3 linked regions of the Flammeovirga yaeyamensis genome follow. The protein of the gene in region 2 interacts with the protein of the main gene of each other region in a pairwise test. Links are inferred from orthologs where the notes say so. Each region holds a gene or a part of one and is shown on either strand. Other genes may lie near its edges. The genes, in order: ndk, ung and KMW28_RS12755.

The links.
Region 1: the proteins of ung (region 2) and ndk interact in binary tests that used the Escherichia coli proteins (3 or more experiments, as listed by UniProt). The link is inferred for Flammeovirga yaeyamensis from one-to-one orthologs.
Region 3: the proteins of ung (region 2) and KMW28_RS12755 interact in binary tests that used the Escherichia coli proteins (3 or more experiments, as listed by UniProt). The link is inferred for Flammeovirga yaeyamensis from one-to-one orthologs.

Annotation. Positions count from the first base shown.
Region 1 is NZ_CP076132.1:3,878,221-3,884,718, forward strand. Bases 1,895-4,679 are described here. They hold ndk (nucleoside-diphosphate kinase), read left to right. Parts: upstream 1,895-2,941; coding sequence 2,942-3,418; downstream 3,419-4,679. Other genes in these bases: KMW28_RS15285 (ABC transporter ATP-binding protein), read left to right, coding at 1,895-2,684; KMW28_RS15295 (leucine-rich repeat domain-containing protein), read right to left, coding at 3,544-4,679. Also shown: KMW28_RS15280 (SpoVR family protein), read left to right, coding at 1-714; more of KMW28_RS15285, read left to right, coding at 900-1,894; more of KMW28_RS15295, read right to left, coding at 4,680-5,745; KMW28_RS15300 (porin), read right to left, coding at 5,762-6,498. UniProt on the Escherichia coli protein: Major role in the synthesis of nucleoside triphosphates other than ATP. The ATP gamma phosphate is transferred to the NDP beta phosphate via a ping-pong mechanism, using a phosphorylated active-site intermediate.
Region 2 is NZ_CP076132.1:3,706,798-3,713,304, reverse strand. What follows is about bases 2,042-4,835. They hold ung (uracil-DNA glycosylase), read left to right. Parts: upstream 2,042-3,004; coding sequence 3,005-3,667; downstream 3,668-4,835. Other genes in these bases: KMW28_RS14550 (translation initiation factor), read left to right, coding at 4,570-4,835; KMW28_RS14555 (cell division protein FtsX), read left to right, coding at 3,687-4,553; hutG (formimidoylglutamase), read left to right, coding at 2,042-2,993. In the rest of the region: KMW28_RS14575 (AAA family ATPase), read left to right, coding at 1-979; PAQR family membrane homeostasis protein TrhA, read right to left, coding at 1,045-1,749; more of hutG, read left to right, coding at 2,004-2,041; more of KMW28_RS14550, read left to right, coding at 4,836-4,926; KMW28_RS14545 (hypothetical protein), read left to right, coding at 5,050-6,507. UniProt on the Escherichia coli protein: Excises uracil residues from the DNA which can arise as a result of misincorporation of dUMP residues by DNA polymerase or due to deamination of cytosine.
Region 3 is NZ_CP076132.1:3,237,677-3,244,279, reverse strand. Bases 1,355-4,244 are described here. They hold KMW28_RS12755 (type I restriction-modification system subunit M), read left to right. Parts: upstream 1,355-2,029; coding sequence 2,030-3,460; downstream 3,461-4,244. Other genes in these bases: KMW28_RS12750 (restriction endonuclease subunit S), read left to right, coding at 3,463-4,244; KMW28_RS12760 (hypothetical protein), read left to right, coding at 1,355-2,008. In the rest of the region: KMW28_RS12770 (agmatine deiminase family protein), read left to right, coding at 1-396; KMW28_RS12765 (GIY-YIG nuclease family protein), read left to right, coding at 400-1,284; more of KMW28_RS12760, read left to right, coding at 1,307-1,354; more of KMW28_RS12750, read left to right, coding at 4,245-5,169; KMW28_RS12745 (AAA family ATPase), read left to right, coding at 5,277-6,603. UniProt on the Escherichia coli protein: The subtype gamma methyltransferase (M) subunit of a type I restriction enzyme. The M and S subunits together form a methyltransferase (MTase) that methylates A-2 on the top and A-3 on the bottom strand of the sequence 5'-AACN(6)GTGC-3'.

The sequences.
Region 1 (6,498 bases), 170 kb from region 2 along the record:
GAAAAAGACATTCTTAGAATCGTAAGAGAAGAAACACTTTATTTCCTTCCACAGATGGAAACAAAAATTATGAATGAAGGATGGGCTAGTTTTTGGCATTACACCATTTTACATAAGCTGAACCTCCCTCCTGCGATGCATGTTGACTTTATCCGTTCCCATAATCAAGTAATAAGACCACATGTGGGAGGTTTAAATCCTTATCATATTGGTTTTCATTTGATGCAACATTTGGCTGGTACGAAGAACTCATTTGAAGAAGGTATCAATCCTCAAATTTTTGATATTAGAACAATAGATAGAGATTCATCATTCTTAAGAAGATTCCTTACTCAGGATCTCATGGAAGAACTCGGTCTTTTTGAATATGAACAAAATAACGGAAAAGTATCTGTTTCGAATGTATCTAATGACTTTAAAGGGTGGAAAGAAGTGAGAGATACTTTGATTAAGCAAGTGGGTACAGGAAGTATTCCGATTATTAAAGTAAAAGGAGTTTCTCCACTTTCCAACGCCTTATTATTGGTTCATGAATTTGACGGCAGAGAATTAGAACTTGGATATGTAAGTAAAACCATGGAACATATCTCTACCTTATGGTCTCAATTCCCTGTACATTTGGAAACACAAGTCGAAAATCAAGAAGTGACTTGTATCTACGAAAAAGGGAACTTTAGAGTAGAGAGTAACTCCGAAGAAAAAGAAAGTGCCTAAAGAAATTTTTAAATACGACCGCTTTTAGATTCATTTACTTGAGCATATTTGATAAATAAATACGTCAAATATGCTCTTATTTTATACATTAACGTTTTCGTCATCAAAAAATATGAGTTAAGTCATAAAAAAATCGTTCTTTTGCAGTTCGAACAAATAAAATAGTTTTGGGGATTTTTAGAAATATGTCGCGCAAAGACACAGGAGAGAAAAAAGCAGCACGTTTAGATAAGAAGGGAATAAAAAAACTAAGAAGCATCTTTAGGTTTATGCTTCCTTACAAAGGAACATTTACTGTAGGTATTATTAGTTTATTTTTTTCAAGTACAGTTCTACTGGCATTGCCTCGTTTAACAGGTGAACTTCTTGATACTGCTTTAGGGAATAGTACAATACCTTATTTAGAAAATCTAACACAAGTAGGGTTAGCATTAATGGCTGTACTTGTACTTCAAAGTATTTTTTCTTTCGCTAGAGTTTATTTCTTCGCGATTGTAAACGAAAATGCAATGGCTGATTTGAGAAGAGCTTTATATGAGAAATTCATGTCTCTTCCAATGTCCTTTTATGATAAAAATAGATCTGGAGAACTTTTCAGTAGAATTACATCTGATGTAGCCGTATTACAAGATACGTTTTCTACTACTTTAGCAGAATTATTTCGTCAGGTAGCAACATTAGTTTTGGGTATCATCATATTATTTACATTGAACTTTAAGTTGACAATGTTTATGATGTTGACTTTTCCTATTCTAATTATTGCTGCAATTATCTTTGGTAAATTCATTAGAAAATTATCAAAAGGAACACAAGATGCTTTAGCAGATACTAATATTATTGTTGAAGAAACGCTTCAGTCAATTGCTACTGTAAAGACATTCGCAAACGAGCATTTTGAAGTTACAAGATATGCTAACAATTTATTTAATGTAATTAAAATTGCTTTAAAGGCTGCAACATATAAAGGAGCTTTTATTTCATTCATCATTACTGTATTAATGGGTGGAATTATTGGTGTTCTTTGGTACGGCACATACATGGTTTCAACAGAAGAAATCACTGTAGGTAACCTAATTTCGTTTGTGTTGTATACCATGTTTATCGGAGGTTCTATCGGCGGATTAGGTGATATCTATGGTAACATCCAAAAAGCTGTTGGCGCTACAGACCGTGTGGAAGAAATCTTAAATGCTGAATCAGAACATCAAATTGATAAAGAAAACGTTCCTAGATTACAAGGAAACATTTCATTCAAAAATGTAATTTTCTCTTACCCTACCCGTAAGGAAATTGAAGTATTGAAAGGTGTTGATCTAGAAATCAATCAAGGAGAAAGAGTTGCACTTGTAGGTAAATCAGGTGGTGGTAAATCTACAATCGCTCAGCTTTTACAACGTTTCTATGCTATTGACTCAGGTGATATTTTAATCGATGGTAAATCAACTCAAGATTACAACTTGATTGGTTACCGTAAACATGTAGGGGTAGTACCTCAAGAAGTACTTTTATTTGGTGGAAGCATTGAAGAGAACATCAAATATGGTAATCCTGAAGCTTCAAAAGAAGAAGTGATAGACGCCGCTAGAAAAGCCAATGCATTAGAATTTATCGAATCGTTCCCAGAAGGATTTGATACACTTGTTGGTGAAAGAGGTGTAAAACTATCAGGTGGCCAACGTCAGCGTATTGCAATTGCAAGAGCTATTTTAAAAGACCCTGCCATCCTAATTCTAGATGAAGCGACTTCTGCTTTGGATATCGAATCGGAAAAATTAGTACAAGATGCTTTAGAAACTCTGATGGAAGGTAGAACAAGCTTAATTATCGCTCACCGTCTATCTACTATTAGAAATGCTGATAAAATTGCGGTTTTAGAAAGTGGTAAAATCAAAGAAATTGGTAAGCATGATGAGTTAATGCAAAATGAATCAGGTGCTTACAATAAATTGATTCAACTTCAAGAGTTCTAATCAAGCTAAAACTCATAAATCAAAAAAGGATGAAAATTACTATAAGGTGTTTTCATCCTTTTTTTTATACTCTTAAAAAAGTGGAAAAGTAGCATAAAGAGATCGTTTTTTACTTGTTAAATCTACAAGTAATCGATATGTTTGTTTACGATTTAAGTGGATAACACAACTACTATAATCAGAAAAACACATTTTTTAGTTGAGATGATTCTCTTCTTTGAAGCTCAACACCAAATAAAACAATAAACACAAGCAAAATGGACAGTTACGCCCCAAAAAAAGGTACTTTTACATTCACCATGATCAAGCCAGGTGAAGAAAACCAAGAAAATATCGGTGAAATCCTAACAATGATTACTGAAGCTGGATTCCGTATCCAAGCAATGAAGATGATCAGATTAAGAACAAAACAAGCAGAGATTTTCTACCGTCACCTTTCAGATAAACCATTCTTTGGTGATGTGGTAAAATATATGACTTCTGGTCCTGTTGTAGCAGCTGTCCTTGAAAAAGATAACGCAGTTGTAGATTATAGAAAATTAATCGGTGCTACTAATCCTGAAGAAGCTAAGGAAGGAACTATTCGTAAGCGTTTTGCTAAATCTACAGATAGAAACGTGGTTCACGGTTCTGACTCTGATGATAACGCAGCTGCTGAAGCATCATTCTTCTTCTCAATGGCTGACAGATATAACAAGACGGGACACTGTTTCTTTGGATGGGGACAAGAGTAGGTTTTTAGGTAGCAGGTAGCAGGTAGCAGGTAGCAATTTGTTATTTAGTGCTTTTGCCTAGAAGAAAAAAGGCTGATGAGTTTTGAGATTCATCAGCCTTTTTGTGTTTATATTATTAAAGAATCTTAGTTTGTCACATTCCTTCCTTGCGATTCTGTACTTAAAGTAGCCCAAATATGAGCAGGAATTGTAAACGTTGCTTCTGTTCCTGCAGGATTACTTTGTACGTCAAGATCTACCAAAACTGAGCCTGAACCTGAACCCCACCAAGTAATATCTCCATCGTCTAATTGATTACGATAAAGATAAATATCTTCCAACTTGCTATTATTCGATAAATCAATTGTCTGAATCCCTCCTCCATTTGACCAAGCACTACCTGAGTTGGTATGACGTACTCTTAGTACTTTTAATTCAGTATTGTTAGATAGGTTCAAATTATCAATTTTACCTTGCTCAGCTATAAAATATTCCAAATTTGTAAGAGAAGATAAATCCACTGTAGAAAGATTTGTTTTATCCATTGCTAAGGAATCCAAACTAGATGGTAAAGTTAGTGTCGTTATCGCACTAAATCCTGATGCAGTATTAATATTCAGAGCAGTTAATGATGTTGCCCAACTTAAATTTAGAGTAACAATATCATTATCGTTTAAATACAGCCTTTGCACATTCGAATAGTTACTTAATTCGGAGACATCGACTAAAGAACTAGTACCTAAATCAAGAAGTAAGACTTGTTCCGCTTCGCTTGGTATAACATATATTTTGGTAACACCTCCATCCAAACCAGAAGATGCATAACCACCAGCTAATAATGCTGCTCCCAAAGCTGTATCATTAATAATAACTGCTCCTGGAGGAATTCCACCCGATACTTCTTCCTGAATATTTCTGGCTTTAGAATCATCATCTAATGTGGCATATATATCAGATGGAATAGTAAATGTAAATTCACCACCCTCAGTTGGATTACTTCTTAAATCTAAAGATGTTAATGCTGAACCAGATGACCACCAAGTAATGCCGCTATCGTCAACAATTCCGTTTCTGAAAATATTGATTGTTTCTAAGCTACTATTGTTTGAAAAATCAATTGATGTTAGACCATTTCCTGATTCCCAATCTGTTTTATCATGTCGAATATTAATGTAAACTAAATTCGTAGAAGCGGATACATTTAAACTATTAATATATCCCGACTCAGCATGGAAATAAGTTAGTGCAGTAGCTGAAGAAAGATCTACAGTTCTTAAACCTGTTTTACGAATACTTAAACTATCAATGCTACTACTCAATATCAAGTTTTCCATAACACTAACACCGGAAGTATTATGGTCTGCATTTAAATAGGTCAAATTAGTATTAGAAGACACGTCTAATGTGTCCAAACTATTGTCAGAAATATCTAATCTTTCTAGGGCAGTAAAATATGATAATTCACTTGTCTTGATAATTCCATTATCCGAAACATCCAAAAACGTAATCATATTCACGCTATCGGGGATAATATAGTACTCGCCCGTAGAGATAGGCCCTCCACCATAGCCTTGTTCCTTCAATGCTCTACCAAAGTTATCATCTTGCACAACAATGGCTCCATCAGGAAGTTCTACTGATGGTTCTTGTCTAGCTACTCCTTCTCTAACTGATAATTGATCATAAATCAAAGAATCAATGGTAATTGGTGTTCCAGTATTATCAGGTACTCTGATTTCATCTAAGGCTGTATTTTGAGAAACATCTAGTTCATTCAATAAATGATTTTCCAATTCCAGAACAACAAGCTTTGTATTTTTAGTCAAGTTAATTGATGAAATTTTTGAGCTTGCTGGAGCAGAACTACTATTCGATCCTTGATACTCTAACTGTTCAAGGTTGATCAAAGAATCTATTTTTAGGGTATCTAGCCAATTAAAGTTCATGTAGATCTCTCTTAGGTTGGTATTGTTTGAGAAATCCAATGAAGTAAATTCATTCGATGTCAATCGGAAAGTTTCTAAACCTGTAAAGTATTTTAACTCCTCAAAAGCGGTCAGTTTTATAGGCGATAAAATATCTCCATTAGCCGCAGAACTGTTTTTGGCAATGTCTAAGTCTTTCACTCTCGCCACTTCATTTGGAATGATGTAATAGACCGTATCTGTACCATTCACTTCCCTGTGACCATAATTTAAGGCGTATAAATCAAATCCAAGTACAGGATTATCGTAAAGGTAAATCTTCTGACCTCCATCGGAGTTATTATCTTCCCCTACCTGACTTTTACATCCCCATATACTTAAACTGATAAAGGTGATGATGATATATTTTAAATTCTTTTTCATTGTACTCACCATTAAATTAGAAGATGACTTGTGCAACGAACTTCACTTCCACTCTATCGTTGCTATTGTTAGAATTGTCTACCGGGTTTACCATGTCTTTTCCATCGATAAACGAACCCATGGCCTGTAATTTCAACGCATCCCTTTTGATATACTTCGATACACCAAATGTGTACCAATCTTCCTTTTGTAAGAGGCTGGCCGAATACTCTTCGTATTCCGGTAAAAGACTAGAATATCTAGCAGATACTCCCCATCCTGTTTCGAATAAATAACCCAATTGAGTATTAAAAGCTGAGCCCAAAATATATTTAGAACTCACCTCCTCTCCAGTAAATCGAATTACCGCTTGAGGTGAAGAATAGATGTCCTTATTTGATCTTGCAAAGGCATTTACATAATCTGCAGAAAAAGAAATACCATTGTATTTCAGTAATAGATCCACATAAAACTTACCATAGTTAGGATACTTTTCTTTTCCGGCTTCATCATATAATATAAACTCTCCGTGCCCATCTCCTGTTCTATGAGATGCTCCAACATTATAACTAAATGTTCCTGCAACGGATAGTTTTACCGATTCTTCCCTTTCAAAATCAGCAAAGTAAAGCTGACCGTCTTTTCCAGAGAATTCTCCTAATGGAAGAACTTCTACACGACCTCCGTATTTAAAACCTCCTTTATCTACATCTATGGAGTTGTTACCAAAAGAGTTCATTCCATCTCCAGAGGTTATGGCTACGGATGGATTGA
Region 2 (6,507 bases):
AATATTAGCTTCTCTAAAGAGTAATGAAGAAAGTCTGACCAATCAATTAGCTGATTTGAAAACTGAATTAGCGGAATTATCAGATAGTTTGTTGGAGCAAGAAGCATCTTTTGATAAAGCACTTGAAGAAAAGGGAATTCTAGTGGGGCAGTTTGATGAAGTTTTAAAAGAAGAATCAAATCATCAGGAAAATAAAAAGCTATTGAAGGAAGTAGATGATTTAGAAATCACTTTAAAAACATCTATTAAGACTTATAATCAGGAAAGACAGCAGGCGTTACTTAAAGACACATTACCGAATGAAACATTGGATGAGATAGAGGAAAAAGTAAAGCAGCAGCTTCTGAAAATGGAGGAATTACGACTGACCTTGGAAGAGATTGGTGGGGAGATAAAAAATAATGAAGAGAAGAAAAAAGAGGTAAAAGATAAACTTGAGCAAAGAGATAAACTAACGCCGGAGTATAACTTATGGCGAATAATGGAAGATCTTATTGGGTCAGCAAAAGGAGATAAGTTCAATAAGTTTGCGCAGAGTATTGTTTTGAAAACTTTATTGATGAAAGCCAATCATCATTTGGTGAAGTTTACTGATCGCTACCTGTTTGCAGAACCAAAAACGGGAGATAATAAACAGCTTTTCATTATTGATCGTTATGCGGGAGATAAGGAAAGGGTGGTAAATTCCACTAGTGGAGGGGAATCCTTCTTGTTAAGTTTATCACTTTCTCTGGGTTTAGCCGATATGGCTAGTAAGAATGTAAAAGTGGAAAGTTTATTTATTGATGAAGGATTTGGTACCCTCGATGAACAAACGTTGGATCAAGCAATATCTGCATTGGAACATCTAAGAGATACTGGTGGTAAGACGATCTCTTTGATATCACACTTACCACAAATTAAAGAAAGGATACCTACCAAAATCGTTCTTTCAGAAGGAACGATATCTGGGCATAGTGTTTTAAATATAGAAGGATAAAAAAAACAGGGTTGTTTCAAAAAATTGAAACAACCCTGTTTTTTTTACTTATCTCATTTATTCTTTTAAAACACATAGTGATAAAAACCATAGTAGACACATGCAGCTCCCGCAACTACAAATAAGTGCCAAATCGCATGGTTATACCTAAGCTTTCTCCATAGGTAGAAAGGTACTCCAAATGTATAACATAATCCACCTGCGATGACATAATTCATGCCATCACCCACTTCAGTAAACATCTCCGGTAAGAGGAATATTCCAACCCAACCGGTACAAATGTATAGTGTTACGGACAGCCATTGAAAACGATCAGCAAAAATTACTTTAAAGACTGTACCAAGGAAAGCGATGATCCAAACCATAATAAATAACCAATGTCCACCAAGATGAGGAATCTTGATTAAGGCCATTGGAGTATATGTTCCGGCAATTAACCAATAAATTGCACTATGATCTAAAATAACAAAAGTCTTTGTAAAGGCGTCGTCAGTATGTAAGTGTAATAGTGTAGAGCAAGTGAACAAGATAATCATGCTACCACCATAAAGCATGGCGCTGATCATCATTTTAGGATCATGAATATCTATTCTAGAAAGTAATACCCAAAGACCAACGACAGCAAGTAAGGCAGCAACTCCGTGGGTTAAACTATTTATACGTTCTTCTTCGGGTGTATCTCTAGGGATTTCTAATTCGTTGGCAGTAGATGGATGTTCAAGTTGTGATTGATGGATGGTAGAAGTAGGTGATAAAGGAATCTTTTTCATGGGAAAATTATATTTTTAAATGAGATTAAGTTATTAGGTTGCGTTCTTATATATTTAGACAAACAGCTAGTTGAATATGTCAAGGGTAAGAACATTTTGAATAAAATATTAATGTGTTTATGTGATATATTTGAAAGAATCGAATTATATTATACAAAATTTTTCGCTCATAATCAAGCTTTTTGTTTATTTGTATTTGATAAAACACATACTAATTTTTTTTCCTAAATCCATATTAGAATAGTACAATTATAATGATAGATAAAGCATATTTAGCAACCAATGAAAACATTTGGTCAGGACGTAACGATGGTGAAGACTATGACCTACAAAGATGGCATCAAAGAGTAGATGTTATTGATTTATCCACTTCAGAAATTCCTCCACTTGCAGAAAATCAAAAAGGCATTGCCTTAATTGGTTTCATGTGTCAAGAAGGAGTGAAAAGAAATAAAGGTAGATTAGGCGCTATTGATGGCCCTTATGAGCTAAGAAAAGCATGTGCCAACTTGCCTGTTCACTTTTCAGAAGAATTGAAGGTAGTCGATTTAGGAAACATTCAATGTTTAAACGAAGATCTAGAGCAAGCTCAAATTAATCTTGGTCAATTAATTACTAAAGCATTGCTATCGGGTTATCAGCCATTTGTTTGGGGTGGTGGACATGAAATTGCTTATGCACACTACTTAGGTATTCGTGATTTTATGGATCAAAAACACCCAGGGAAAACTTTGGGAATCGTGAATATCGATGCTCATTTCGATTTGAGAGAACCTAATCCACTACCAAGTTCAGGAACACCTTTCTATCAGATTGCCCAAGATCAGAAAGAAAGAGGTGAGGATTTTAATTATTTAGTGATCGGGATTCAGAAAAACAGCAACACAAAGCGTTTGTATAATATAGCAGATGAACTAGGAGCAAGATACATTTCTGGTCGTCGATTAACCGAAGCAGATAAAGTAGGAACAACCCATAAGTTGGTGGGTTTTATGGATAAAGTCGATTTTATATATCAGACAACATGTTTGGATGTTTTTGCTGCCCATTACGCTCCAGGTGTAAGTGCCTCAGCTTTTAATGGTATTTCACCAAACCCAACCTTTATGAAATTATTTAAGAAAATTCATAAAAGTGGTAAGGTAATCAGTTCAGATATTGCCGAATTAAATCCAACTTATGATATTGATCGTAGAACTGCTAAATTAGCAGCAGCTTTATCATTTGAAATTGTAAAAGACTAATAGTCTACTCTATGGACGTTAAAATATCATCGAGCTGGAAAGACAAACTTCAGGAAGAGTTCGATAAACCGTATTTTGAGGAGTTGGTTACTTTTGTGAAAGCAGAATATGCTTCAAAAGAAATATTTCCTCCCGCAAGTCAAATTTTTAACGCTTTTGATCGTTGTAAATTTGATGACATTAAAGTGGTAATCATCGGACAGGATCCTTACCATGATGTAAACCAAGCACACGGCTTATGTTTTTCAGTAAACGATGGGGTGAAAATTCCTCCTTCTCTGAGAAATATTTTCAAGGAAATCAACAACGACTTGGGGATTGAACCTCCAACATCGGGTAACTTGGAAAGATGGGCTGATCAAGGCGTATTATTACTGAATGCCACACTAACAGTTGAGGCACATAAAGCAGGTTCACATCAGAAGAAAGGATGGGAAGAGTTTACCAGTGCGGTTATTAAAAAAGTCTCTGATGAGTGTGAAGGGGTTGTATTCTTATTGTGGGGAAGTTATGCTCAGAAAAAAGGAGAAGTGATCGATGAAACGAGACACAAGGTGTTTAAATCGGTACATCCATCTCCTTTATCGGCATCAAGAGGCTTCTTTGGGAATCATCAGTTCAGTAATACCAATGCCTATTTGAAGCAAAATGGTAAGACTGAGATACAATGGTAAGATCCTATTTTTTTGATATATGAAGAAGAAAATTGTTGGAAGCTATCCTTACGCAAACGTTTTATTTAGTATCTCTGCAGCACTCTTTATGATTGCCCTTTTTGCATTGTTTGCATTGGGTACAACTAGACTGGCAAATCGTTTGTCATCTGGCCTGGAAATGCAGGTGATCTTAGAGAAAAATCTATCTGATGTTCAGAAAGATACTCTTCTTGCACAAATCAAATCATTTGAATTTGTAGCAGTAGGTGAAGAACCTATCTACATAAGTAAAGAAGAGGCCGCCGAGTTAATGAAGGAAAGTACAGGCGAAGACTTTGTAAAGTTTATTGGAGATAATCCACTGCGTGATGCCTTCGCTGTAAGAGTGAACATAGGTTTGGATAGTGATGAAGAATTACTTCAATCGAAAAAGAGTTTGGAAAACCTTGGAGGAGTTTACGAAGTAATCTACACAAACAATTTGATTAGAAGTGTTAGAAACAATATGGAAATAATTGGGGGGATAATCATTGGATTATCAGTGATCTTCTTTGTTATTGCCATCATGCTAATTAACAATTCTATCCGTTTGGCACTTTTCTCTCAGCGATTTTTAATTCGATCGATGCAGTTGGTAGGTGCAACTCAAATGTTCATCAAAAAGCCTTTCTTAGTGAGGGGAGCTATACAAGGAGCTATTGGCGGATTGATTGCGTCGGTGTTATTGCTTTTTATTAGCACTTCAACCATTAGTTCGGTTCCTCAGGTATCAAAATTACTAAATACAGTAGATGTAGGCTTAATTGCATTGTTTTCTATCATTTTAGGAACCTTTGTAGTGGTAAGTAGCGTATATTTCTCTATAAGTAAGTATCTAAAAATGAAGTTAGACGATTTGTACTAGCTCAAAAAATATAATTATGGCAAAACAAGATTCTGGAGATTGGAAAGATCGTTTAGGTGTAGTATTCAGTACTGATCCTGATTACGATTATGATTATGACGAGGAGCAAGAAGAAGAAACATTGCCACCTCAACAACAAAACTTAAAGGTGATGTTGGACCGTAAAAACCGAAAAGGAAAAACTGCTACTCTAATTACTGGTTTTGTGGGTACAGAAGACGATTTGAAATCATTGGCCAAAACACTAAAATCCAAATGTGGTGTAGGTGGATCTGCCAAAGATGGAGAGATTATTATACAAGGTGACTTTAGAGATAAAGTCTTAGAACTCCTGAAAGCCTCTGGGTATAAAGCCAAGAAGGCAGGGGGGTAGAAAAAAGCCATTTGAAACGAAAAGTTTTGAATGGCTTTTTTAATTATTATTGGATTACTCGTGTTTTTAAATACTTTTGTAATACTATTTAATAAAGTAAACAATTAACAAAACAGACTATTAATGAGACTATTACCTCTTAAACCACTTTTAGTGGTGTTTATTATGCAACTATTTTTTTGTTGCTCTAAAAATGATGTCGAAAACCCTAACTTGTCAGACGACATCCTTCCTGTTTTAACTTTAACAGACTCTTCTCAATTTCTAAGACAAACCACAAACTTATCGATAAGTTTATCTGAATATGACCAAAGTATTATCTCGGTAGGTAAAATAGAATTATCTAATAATGGAAATGTTCTATCAGAAGCCGTCATCTCTGAGAACGGAGATTATGTTTTTGAAGTAGATTCTAAACAAATGAAAGATGGTATCCATGATTTCGAAGTAATGGCCGAATTTTTATCTGTAAATGGATCAGAAACAAGTAAGAAGACCTTTAATTTTTCGATGGAGGTGGATAATTATTTTCCTTCAATCGTGATTGATCAAGGGTATCTTGAATTTCGTAGTCAGTCACCACTCAAAATTACTTTTTCAGATTTAATTGACTTAGATATTTCAGTATTTTTTGCGAATAAAGAGGGAGTTAGAATAACTGATATCTATAACTTCAAGGACCTTGAAGGAGATGCTATTGATTTAGAAATACCTGAAGACAATACAAGTCAAGAGTTTTATTTGGTAGAATTAGAGACTTATCAATTGAATTCTTTGACTCCAAGTACCGAAAGTGAGAAGAATAAAAATATTAGTTTGAAAAAGATATATTCAAATGAAGCTTCAATAGAATATATTAATATGGGTGAAAAAGTAACAAAAGAAGTAAGTATCACTTATCCAAAACAATTTGATGATCACGATATCAGTGTAAACCTCGAAGCGGTGACAACTGTCGAGGAAAACAACCTTATCACTAAGACATTTAAAGTGAACGACCCTGATTATTGGAATTATGATTTTATATTTCCAGAATTCTTTAGAATTGAAAAAAGTACAGGCGGTTACATTTATGTGATGTTAGATTTAATTGAGACGGGTACACCACTTGTATTAAAAGAGGAAGATTTCTCCACAGATTATTTTAGTCAGATATTTAACAGCGATGCACTTTCTGTAGAATCTAACCATTATATAAGTTTTACTTTATATGGCGTGTATAATTATAATGGTAAAAAAGTATTTACTAATTTTAATACCATAAGTTCAACTGAAGACGGAAGGTTAATAAAATGTTATATCCCTCTGAATGCAGGAAATGAAAATACGTACCTCATCGATTCTTATGTAACAGAGAATGGTAAATATAAGTCAATATCAAGAGCATCAACCACTTTGCCTTTTGAAAATTATTTGGATTTTGTACCGGAGAATCTTTTCAATTACTCAGTAGCAGGTAATAAAGTCATTTTAGAAAGTTCATTGACAGACGACGATATAGTATATCGTTTTCAAAAAAAATTATCTTATCAGGAAGGAGAGTATTTAATCAAAAATGAAATAAGTTCTAAAGGTAATCAT
Region 3 (6,603 bases), 470 kb from region 2 along the record:
AATGTAGTATTAATCCCTTGGGATAAATTAGAACCCTATGGACATTCTGATGGTATGCTTCGTTTTATTAATGAGGAGACAATACTTTTGAATCATATTTATGATGAGGAAAAAGAAATATATCAACCGTTAGATAAAGCAGGTCTTCATATTGAAAAATTAAAATTTTCAGAACAAGAAAATAAAAATCGTAATTGGGCATATATTAACTTTCTTTTAATGAAAGATATAATCCTTATACCTAAGTTTGAAATTGTAGAAGATATTCAAGCATTAGAACAACTGCAACAGCTTTACCCAGCATATGCATCTAAAATGTTTCTTGTTTCTATGAAGAGTATCGTCAAAAATGGAGGAGCCTTGAACTGTATTACATGGACTATTAAAGCAAACTAAATTATGTTCGGAAAAACAATAAAAATATATTTATCAGATGCTTCTGCAAGTGGATTGAGACATGTAGAAATTGTCAATTGGTCAGGTCAAGCGGTAGCATGTCCAAGGAGTAAATTTTCTGAGTTGAAGGCATGGGAAGAAGCACAAAGACCAGGAGTTTATTTTCTTTTAGAGCAACATGCTACAGATGGTAGAAATAATGTATATATAGGAGAGTCAGAAAACGTATATGATCGATTGGTGGAACATTTTAGGAATAAAGATTTTTGGAGTGAGGTAGTGTTCTTTACAAGTAAAGATGAGAACTTAACCAAAGCTCATATTAAGTACCTAGAATCTAGAATAACTGCTTTAGCTCTTGATGCTGATCGTTATGACCTTGAAAATAGTAATACACCTCCACAGTCTTCTCTACCCCGGTCTGAGAGGTCTGCAATGGAAGAATATCTACATAATATTAAAATGGTGATGGGAACATTAGGCCATCCATTATTAGAAAAGCTAGATGCTACATCTTCTAACAAAGAAGAAAAGAAATTGGAAACTGAAGAGGAAGAAATATTCTATTTCAAAATCAAAGGGCTAACTGCAAAAGGTAAAAGAAGTAATGAAGGCTTCGTCTTATTAAAAGATTCTCAAATGGTAAAAGAAACATCCGATAATTTTAGGGAGAACCAAAAGAAATTACTAGAAAAAAGAGAAGACTTAACTAATGATGAAAATATCGTGGAAGTAACTAATAAATGCTTTATCCTTAAAAAAAATGTTTTAATGAGTTCATCTTCCTACGCGGCAGCTATAATTGCAGGAACAGCTAGGAGTGGACCTGAGAGTTGGAAAAATAGTATAGGAAAATCCTTAAAACAGATTGAAGAAGAGTCTATCTAGATTTATTTAAACGACAATTATTATGTTAACAAATTACAGTAATCTAAATGAGATGACTATCGATTTATCTACTTTTAAAGATAATCATCTAAAAGAAAAAGAATACTTAATTGAACATATAGAATTATGTACAGTAACCACTCATGATTTTTCTTCCAGTAATCGAGAAAGATTACTTCAACAAATTGAAGAGGACCCTGATAAAGAAAGTGAACTTCAGGAATTGTATGAAAAAAAAGTGAGAATTTTGAATTGCCACTTCTTTCATTCGAGTATAATCTTGATTTATGCTCTTTTTGAAAATACACTAAAAGAGCTATGTTTAGAAATTGAAAATCAAACTTCATCACCTTTATCAATGCTAAATCTAAATGGTAGAACTGATATATTAAAATTTAAGTCTTTTTTCGAAATAACTTCAGATGTCGGAGATTTACTACAGGAGTTTGAGACATTTAATGTATATCGTTTACTAAGAAATGGTATAGCACATAATAAATCTCAAATTAGAAACAATAGAGATTATAATAATATGAAAAATGCACTTGAAACTGGTATTGAATATGATGATACTATTAATGGTTTCTTTATTGAATCGTCTGAATTACCTATTGAGTTTTTAGAGAAAGTATCTAATTTTATTTTATCGTTGAGTATAGAAATAGAAAGTAAACAATTCATGAATTTTTCAGAACCTTCAGAAGAAGGAAATTTACCTTTCTAATTTAAAATTAAGAAAACAACAATGAGCCAAATAACATCAAATATTAAAAGCATTCGTGACATCATGCGAAAAGACACTGGTGTAGACGGAGATGCACAACGTATCTCACAGATGGTGTGGATGCTATTTATGAAGATTTTTGCTGATAAAGAAGAGGAATGGGAGATTACCATAGACGATTATGAGAGTCCGATTCCTGAGGAGTTGAAGTGGCAGACTTGGGCGGCAGATGAAGAAGGGTTGACAGGTGATAATTTAATGGAGTTTGTCAATAATACATTGTTCCCGACATTAAAGGAGTTAGATATAACGGAAAGCCCTCAGGCGAGAATTATTCGTTCTGTATTTGACGATACCTATAATTATATGAAAAACGGAACACTCTTCCGTCAGGTGATTAATGAGATCAATACGATCGACTTTAATAGCAATGAAGAGCGTCATATGTTTAATGATATCTATGAAACGATCTTGAAGGAATTGCAATCGGCAGGTTCTTCGGGAGAGTATTATACACCTCGTGCTGTAACGCAGTTTATGGTGGATATCTTAAACCCTCAGTTGGGTGAAAGTGTAATGGACCCTGCATGTGGTACGGGTGGTTTCTTGACTTGTACTATTGATCATGTCAACCAACAAGTGAAGACTTCTGAGGATACACAAATTATGCAATCGGCAATTCGTGGTATTGAGAAGAAGCCTTTGCCGACATTGTTGTGTACTACCAATTTGATGTTGCATGGTTTTGATCTTCCTGCGGTAAGAAGAGATAACCTTCTGACGAAGCCTTATGCAGATTGGAGTGGTAAAGATAAAGTAGATATCATCCTTACCAATCCTCCTTTTGGCGGAGTGGAAGAAGACGGAACGGAAACTAACTTTCCTCAAAAATTTCGCACAAAAGAAACGGCTGATTTATTCTTAGCTTTAATCATTAAGCTATTAAAAGATAAAGGACGTTGTGCAGTGGTATTACCTGATGGTACTTTGTTTGGTGAAGGGGTAAAAACGCGTATCAAAGAGGAACTGATGGAGAAATGTAATTTACATACCATCGTTCGTTTACCGAATGGTGTATTTAATCCTTATACGGGTATTAAAACCAATGTATTGTTCTTTGAGAAAGGAACACCTACAGAAGAGGTATGGTACTTTGAGCATCCTTATCCTGAAGGGGTAAAGAACTATAATAAGTCAAAGCCGATCAACATCAAGGAGTTTGATTTAGAAAAAGCATGGTGGAATAACCGTGAGGAAAACCAATATGCATGGAAAGTGTCTGCGGAAGAAATCAAGAAGAGAAACTACAATTTGGATATCAAAAATCCACATCAAGCGGAAGACAGTTTGGCAAGTCCAGAGGAACTATTGGAAGAGTTTAGAGCTTGTGAGCAAAACATAAGTAGTATCCAAGAGGAGATTGTAAAAGTATTAACGGAAGCCTTACACTAAGCATGACACATTCGCATATTATAGAATACTTCAAGGAGTTAAGTATCCATCCTAAAAATGCTGAGGAATTAAAAGGCTTAATTCTTCAATTGGCAGTGGAAGGGAAGTTGACAGAAAAATGGAGAGAGGAAAATCCTAATGTTGAACCTGCTTCTGAATTACTGAAACGTATTCAAGAGGAAAAGGCTCAATTGATAAAGGAGAAGAAGATTAAGAAGGAGAAGGCTTTACCTGAGATTGAGAAGGATGAAATACATTTTGATATTCCAAGTTCGTGGGTTTGGACTAGGATGCAAAATTATCTTGATGTAAGAGATGGTACCCATGCAACACCTAAGTATGTTGAGAAAGGATATCCTTTGGTAACTAGTAAAAACTTATATACAAAAAAATTAAATCTTGATAATGTAAAGTACATATCAGAAGAAGATCATTTAGAAATTTCTAAAAGATCAAAAGTAGATTTGAACGATATTCTTTTTGCTATGATTGGTTCAATTGGCAATCCAGTAATAGTGGATATAGACCTTGATTTTAGTATAAAAAATGTTGCTTTAATTAAATATTATACTGGATTTGAGTATTGTCCATATTATATTCTGCATTATTTGAATTTTAAAACACCTCATTTGAAAAGTAATTCTGATGGAGCAGTACAGTCTTTTATTTCACTTACAAAATTAAGAAATTGTGTCATAGCAATACCTCCTTTAAAAGAACAAAAAGCCATCGTCCAAATCGTCAATCAACTCTTTGCAGAAATAGAGCAATTAGAAGAGCAGACAAAAAAGCGAATTCAATTAAAAGAAGACTTTGCCACATCCTCATTACAGCAATTAACCTCTTCTGATACAGAAAATGCTTGGACGTTCTTAAAACCTCACTTCCAAACCTTCTTTACTACCCAACCCAATGTAAAGAAGCTAAGAGAAGCCATCTTACAATTAGCCGTTCAAGGAAAGCTTACCCATCATTGGCGTAAACAAAACCCCAATGTTGAACCCGCTTCCGAATTGCTAAAACGTATCCAAGAAGAAAAAGCACAACTCATAAAGGAGAAGAAGGTCAAGAAAGAAAAAGTCCTCCCTGAAATTACTGAAGAGGAAATTCCTTATGAGTTGCCTGAAGGGTGGAGTTGGTGTAGGATGCAGGAAGTTGGGCTATTTCAGAGAGGTAAATCAAAACATAGGCCAAGGAACGATACAAGATTATTTGAAAATGGAATTTATCCCTTAGTACAGACAGGTGATGTATCAAGTGCAAAGAAAACAGATGGAATTATAAGTCAACATAAATCCATGTACAATGATTTTGGATTAGCCCAAAGTAAAATGTGGGATAAGGGGACTCTTTGCATAACTATAGCAGCAAATATTGCAGAAACAGGTTTTCTTGGTTATGAGGCATGCTTTCCAGATAGTGTTGTAGGTTTTACAACTTTGGATAGTGAATTTATATCGAAATATGTAGAATTTTTTATAACAGTAACTAAATCTGACTTAGAAAAATATGCCCCATCTACAGCTCAAAAAAATATTAATTTAGGCATTCTATATGAACTGAAATTCCCATTACCTCCAGTAGAAGAAATTATTAAGATTGTAAAAATTGTCAATAATTTAAAGGTATTATGTGACCAACTAGAAACATCCTTATCAGAAAAAGAAGGTGTAGAGTTGGATTGGATGAAGAGTGTGATTAATGGGTAATTTTCTAATCATATTATTATCTCATATTTACAGAGTTTTACTAAGACAAATAGTTGTTTCTGTACTATAATATTTATATTTGAATAAAAAATTAGTAGAAAAAACTTATGGAAAAACATAATTTACCTTTTACATTAAAAGAATTTTATATCGAAAATTTTCAAGGTATAAAATCTTTACATATTAAAGAATTACCACCCAATGCCAATTGGATCTTCTTAACAGGTGAAAATGGTTATGGGAAAACATCTATCCTAAGAGGGATTACTATAGGATTAAATGGTCCAAAGGATTTAAATGATTCCGATAAACTATTATGGTCAAAAGAGGAAATCACTAAAATAGAATTAGCAATAAATCATAGAAATAAAAATAATGGAGATACAAAGGTTAGATGGGTATATAAAGATAATAAAGTTAAGTATTCTACAATTCCATTAGCTGCGTATGGTCCTATCAGAATTCCAATAGATAATGTCTCAAGTAATAATTTTAAATCTAACATTAAAAGCCTTTTTACAACAGAACCTGATTTATTATATCCAATTGAAGAAGATCTAAAAGATTTATATAATGAAAGATTAAGTAAAGAAAAAGGAGCAATAAACGATTATTATAAAATTATTATAAGCGATATGGTTAACAATAATTTTAAGATTAATCTAAATGAGATATTATCTAAATTTAAAGATAATGACTTGATTTATAGCTATATAAGCAAAGTGAATATTCAATTAAAAGAAGAAGTATTAAAAGATCCAATTGATAAAATTTCTGATCCAGATGACTTTCAAAATTATCTAAATAATTACTCATATCCGGATGATAAGTTTGAATTGATTTCTAAGTTTCTTGTTGAGCTTATGGATAATATTTTAGAAATAAAAGTAGATAATAAAAATTTAATTTTTATTGAAAAGAATGATCCAAAAACACCAAAGAAAAGTAATCAATTAGCATCAGGAAATAGAATGTTGTTAAGTTGGGTGGGAGATATGTTATATCGTTTAGGCATTGATAGAATTAGTAAACCTAAAGATGTTGAAGGTATCGTGATTATTGATGAATTAGATTTACATTTACATCCTAAATGGCAATTTAGGTTGCCAAAAATTTTATCAAAATATTTACCCAATGTACAATTTATTGCATCTACTCATAGTCCATTACCATTAATTGATGCTCCTGAGAATAGTGTTTTTCTAAAAGTTAATAGGAGTATAGAAAATGGAATTACTTTGGATAGATGGGATAATAAAATTGAAATAAATAAACTTCTTCCTAATTCTATTTTAACATCACCTTTATTTGATCTGGATAATATATCCTCTACACAAACCCATATTTCTGAAATATCAACTGAAGATGAATTTGAGGAAGCTATCTACAATAAAGTATTAAAAAGAAAAATTCAAGAACTGAATAAACAAATCA